DNA from 2 places in the Pseudarthrobacter sp. MOO13 genome. Region 1 is predicted to be linked to the other one. Evidence: predicted binding sites of a transcription regulator. Region 1 holds the regulator's gene; the other holds the start of a gene.
What was found. Region 1 encodes Rex, which represses fermentation and respiration genes when NADH is low (regulators of the CRP and FNR family bind a similar motif). Its sites were predicted from a motif close to CTTGTGAANNNNTTCACAAG; they were not measured.
Positions count from the first base shown of each region.

Region 2: the regulator Rex is predicted to act here: its motif matches at 1,271-1,290, upstream of araB (ribulokinase).

Region 1 is NZ_CM177848.1:592,180-594,650, reverse strand. It holds gene AC4EEO_RS02690 (hypothetical protein) at 1-816, shown strand, start outside; gene AC4EEO_RS02685 (redox-sensing transcriptional repressor Rex) at 892-1,596, opposite strand; gene AC4EEO_RS02680 (glutaredoxin family protein) at 1,607-1,861, opposite strand; gene AC4EEO_RS02675 (HAD family hydrolase) at 1,940-2,471, shown strand, end outside.
Region 2 is NZ_CM177848.1:3,325,576-3,328,046, reverse strand. It holds gene chvE (multiple monosaccharide ABC transporter substrate-binding protein) at 37-1,164, opposite strand; gene araB (ribulokinase) at 1,434-2,471, shown strand, end outside.

The DNA.
Region 1 (2,471 bases):
GGCGAACAGCCCCGCTACGGACAAAACGCCCCGCAGTACGGGCAGAACGCACCGCAATACGGACAGAACGCACCTGGTTCGCAGCCGCCGGCAGCACCGCAGTACGGGCAGAACGCACCGCAATACGGACAGAACGCACCTGGTTCGCAGCCGCCGGCAGCACCGCAGTACGGGCAAAACGCTCCGCAGTATGGCCAGAACCCGCCCCAGTACGGGCAGAACGCCCCCCAGTACGGGCAGAACCCGCCGCAGGCTCCGGGCTACGGACAGCAGCAGCCCTATGGACAGCAGCCCTACGGCCAGTCCCCCTACGGCCAGTACCCGTCGGAGCAGCCGCAGCCGGCGGCAAGCACCGGCATCCCGCAACTGGTCAACATTTCCTTTTGGATGCTGATCGCAGCCGCCGTGATCTTCGTCATCTCCCTGCTCACCGGGTTGACCCAGCTTGATGATCCGGCATTCCGGCAGGCCTTTGACCAGCAGGTCAAGGCCAGCGACGCGGGCATCACGTACGACGACATCAAGGGCGTCATCGCCGGAACCCTGGTGGTCTTCGCCATCATCGGGGCCGGACTGTACCTGCTGGTGGCATTCTTCGTCCGCAAGGGCAAGAACTGGGCTCGCATCCTGGGGACGGTGCTGGCGGCCCTGTCGGTGCTGGGCCTCTTCGGGGTTCCGTCGTTCGCCACCGTCGGCACGGTCCTGGGCATCGCGGCCATTGTGCTGCTCTACCTTCCCGCGGCCGCCCCGTACTTCCGGAAGCAGCAGTTCGGCAACCCGTATGCCGGCGGCTTCGGAAACCCCTACGGCCGGTAGCAGCCTGCCACACCACGGAAAACGGCCCGGGACGCCTCGCAGCGTCCCGGGCCGTTTTCTTTTATCCGGTGGTCCTTACGCGGTCTGGCCCGGCGCCTGTGCCCGCTGGGCGTGGTATGCCAGGATCTGCAGCTCGGTGGCCATGTCCACCTTGCGGAGGTTCACGCCTTCCGGGACCTGCAGCATCACGGGCGCGAAGCTCAGGACGCTGTGCACGCCTGCGGCCACCACGCGGTCGCAGATGCCTTGGGCCACAGCCGCCGGGAGCGCCAGCACCACCATGTTGGCTCCGGTGCGGTGCAGGACGGTTTCAAGGTCTGCCACGTCGCTGACCCGCAGCCAGCCCACCTCGTTGCCCACCACCATCTGATCGGCGTCGAAGATCGCCACGACGTCGAACCCACGGGATTCGAAGCCGCCGTACCGGGCCAGGGCCTTGCCCAGGTTTCCGGCGCCGACGATCGCGACTTTCCAGTCGTGCGTGAGGCCAAGGGCCGCTGCGATATGGCGGCTGAGGTACTGCACCTCATAGCCCACTCCCCTGGTGCCGTAGGACCCCACATGGGACAGGTCCTTGCGCAGCGTCGAGGAACTGACGCCGGAGGCCTCCGCCAATGACTCGGACGAGACCCGCTCGACGCCCTCTGCCAGCAAGGTGTTCAAGGCGCGGAGGTACAGGGTCAGCCGGGCCACCGCCGCGGGCGGGATCTGCTTGGCCGGCGTACCGGTGGCGCCCGGAAGGTCCGGGACGGGCTGGGACGTTGGTTCCAAGGACGTCATTGGCCTCCCCCTACCGGGCCATGGCGCGCTGCAGCACGCGTTCCAGGCGGGCTTCGTCAATTTTCCAAAAGTCGCGCTGGACCCCGTCCACCAGGACCACCGGGATTTCCTCGGCATAGCGTTCGCGCAGCTCGGGCTGGTGGTCCACCGACTCTTCGGCCCAGGTCAGTCCCAACGAGGCGGTAACCCGGCCGACGGCGTCGCGCGCCTCTTCGCAAAGGTGGCAGTCAGCTTTGGTGACCAGGACGACGCGGGGGGTAGCCATGGCTTAACGGTATCGCCGTTCGCGGCATGCGGGCGACGCCGACGGCGGCGGGCCGGCCTATTGACTAGACTCGAGTCCATGCCCGAGGAGAAATACGTCGCCGTAGTCACGCGGCCCGTCACTGCGCCGCAGCCCGGTGAAGCGGCGTTTTTCGACGTGGACAACACCTTGATGCGCGGCGCCAGCCTCTTCCATGTGGCCCGGAAAATGCACCAGCGCGGGGCGTTCACCCTGAGGCAGGCGGCTGGTATGGCCTGGAAACAGTTCAAGTTTGTGGCCCGCGGTGAAAACATGGATGATGTCCACGCCGTCCGGGACTCGGCCCTGACCCTGGCTGTGGGCATCAGCGTTGACGATATCCGGGCGTTGGGCGAAGAGGTCTATGACGAAATGATCGCCTCCCGGATCTGGCCGGGTGCCAAGGCCCTGGCCGAGCAGCACCTGCGCGTGGGCCGCCGGGTGTGGCTGGTCACGGCCACGCCCATCGAAGTTGCCACGGTCATTTCCACCCGCCTGGGCCTGACCGGCGCCCTCGGCACGGTCGGGGAAGTCTCCGACGGAATGTACACCGGCCGTTTGGTGGGCGATATCCTGCATGGCTCGGCCAAGG
Region 2 (2,471 bases), 1.7 Mb from region 1:
GCTGCGGCCGGACGGCCGGCCGCAGCCCCCGGCTGTCTACTTGACGTCGGCGTCGGTGTAGTAACCCGAGTCGATCAGTTCCTTCTTGTAGTTGTCCTTGGTGATGATCACGGACTTCAGCAGGTAAGCCGGGACAACCTTGACCTTGTTGTTGTAGGTCTTGGTGTCATTGGTTTCCGGTTCCTGGCCCTTGAGGACGGCGTCCACCATCTTGACCGCCTGGGCGCCGAGCTGCCGGGTGTCCTTGAAGATGGTGGAGTACTGCTCGCCGGCAACGATGGACTTCACGGAGCCCTTCTCGGCATCCTGGCCCGTGACGACCGGCAGGCTTCCCTTGGCGTAGCCGCCGGTGCTGGTGAGGGCGGAGATGATGCCGATGGACAGTCCGTCATAGGGGGACAGGACGCCGTTCAGCTTGGTACCTGAGCTGTAGGCGGACGTGAGGATATCCTCCATGCGCTTCTGCGCCACGGGTGCTTGCCAGCGGAGGATCGCGGCCTGTTCAAACTTGGTCTGGCCGCTGGGGACCTTCAAGGTGCCGGCATCCATGTACGGCTTGAGGGTGTCCATGGCGCCGGTCCAGAAGAAGTTGGCGTTGTTGTCGTCAGGGCTTCCGGCGAAGAGTTCGACGTTGAACGGACCCTTGTCGTCCACTTTCTTGCCACTGGCGTCAAGAAGTCCCAAGCCGGTCAGCAGCGAGGTGGCCTGCTGGACGCCGACCGTGTAGTTGTCGAACGTGGTGTAGTAGTCCACGTTCGGGGTGCCGTTGATGAGGCGGTCGTACGCGATCACTTTGACGTTCTGCTCCTTGGCCTTGGCCAGGACATCGGTCAGGGTGGTGCCGTCAATGGCGGCGATGATCAGCGCCTTGGCGCCCTTGGTCAGCATGTTTTCGATCTGCGAGACCTGGGTTGGGATGTCGTCATTGGCGAACTGGAGGTCTGTCTTGTAGCCAAGGTCCTTGAGCGACTTCTCGACGTTGGCGCCATCGGCAATCCAACGCTCGGATGTCTGCGTGGGCATCGAGATCCCAACCAGCGAGTCGGCGGGCTTCGCCGCGCCGCTGGATTCGGTTGCCGCGCCACGTGAGCCGCAACCGGTGGCGCCCACCGTCAGCGCGAGGACAAGGGCCACCGCGCCCACGATTTTTTTGATTCTCACCATTTTCTCCTTCCGCGGCAGCACTGCCGCGAAGTGTTATTGGACGAGGCAGCAGCGATGCTCCCTGGTCCTGGCCACATTGTTGATGTGTCGGTTCAATATAGACTGATTTGTGAACGCTAACAAGAGGCCGCTATCAAGTGCATGAACCTGCTTCAATTTCATTGACTTCTGCTTTGTTAGCGTTCACACTTGCTGCAGCGCTTAGCTCGACCGTGACCCCTAGACAACCCCGGCAATGAGGCCCCTGCCTCCCGGGCGGAGGCAACCGAATGCCAGATACATCCTTCAGTTCCAACCCTGACCTCTGCGTCGTCGGCGTGGATTACGGAACACTTTCCGGCCGTGCCGTGGTGGTGCGTGTCCGCGACGGGAAGGAGCTCGGCAGCGCGGTCCATGCGTATCCGCACGCCGTGGTCACCGACGTCCTGCCACGTGACACAGCGGGCGACGACGGGGCCCGGCTTCCCGGGGAATGGGCGCTCCAGGTGCCCAACGACTACCGGGAGGTGCTTCGCACTGCCGTCCCGGCAGCGGTGGCCGACGCCGGGATCGACCCGGCGGCCGTCGTCGGTATTGCCACGGACTTCACCGCCTGCACCATGGTGCCTGTCATGGCCGACGGCACCCCACTGAACGAACTGCCGGGCTATGCCAACCGGCCGCACGCGTACGTGAAGTTGTGGCGCCACCACGCGGCGCAGGGGCAGGCCGACCGGATCAACCGGCTCGCCGCCGAACGCGGCGAGGACTGGCTTCCCAGGTATGGGGGGCTGATTTCCTCGGAGTGGGAATTCGCCAAGGGGCTGCAGCTGTTGGAAGAGGACCCCGAAGCCTACGCCGCAATGGACCGCTGGGTGGAGGCGGCGGACTGGATCGTGTGGCAGCTGTGCGGCAGGTATGTCCGCAATGCCTGCACGGCCGGCTACAAGGGCATCTACCAGGACGGGCGCTACCCCTCGGGGGACTTCCTCGCTGCCCTGAACCCGGAGTTCAAGGACTTCGTCAGCTCCAAACTCGAGCACACCATCGGTCGGCTGGGTGACGCCGCCGGCACACTGACCGCGGAGGCCGCAGCCTGGACCGGTTTGCCGGAGGGCATCGCCGTGGCGGTGGGAAACGTTGACGCGCATGTGACGGCCCCGGCAGCGAAGGCGGTGGAACCGGGCCAGCTGGTGGCCATCATGGGCACCTCCACCTGCCACGTCATGAACGGCACGGAACTGCGTGAAGTGCCGGGAATGTGCGGGGCCGTTGACGGCGGCATCGTTCCCGGCCTGTGGGGCTACGAGGCGGGCCAGTCGGGCGTG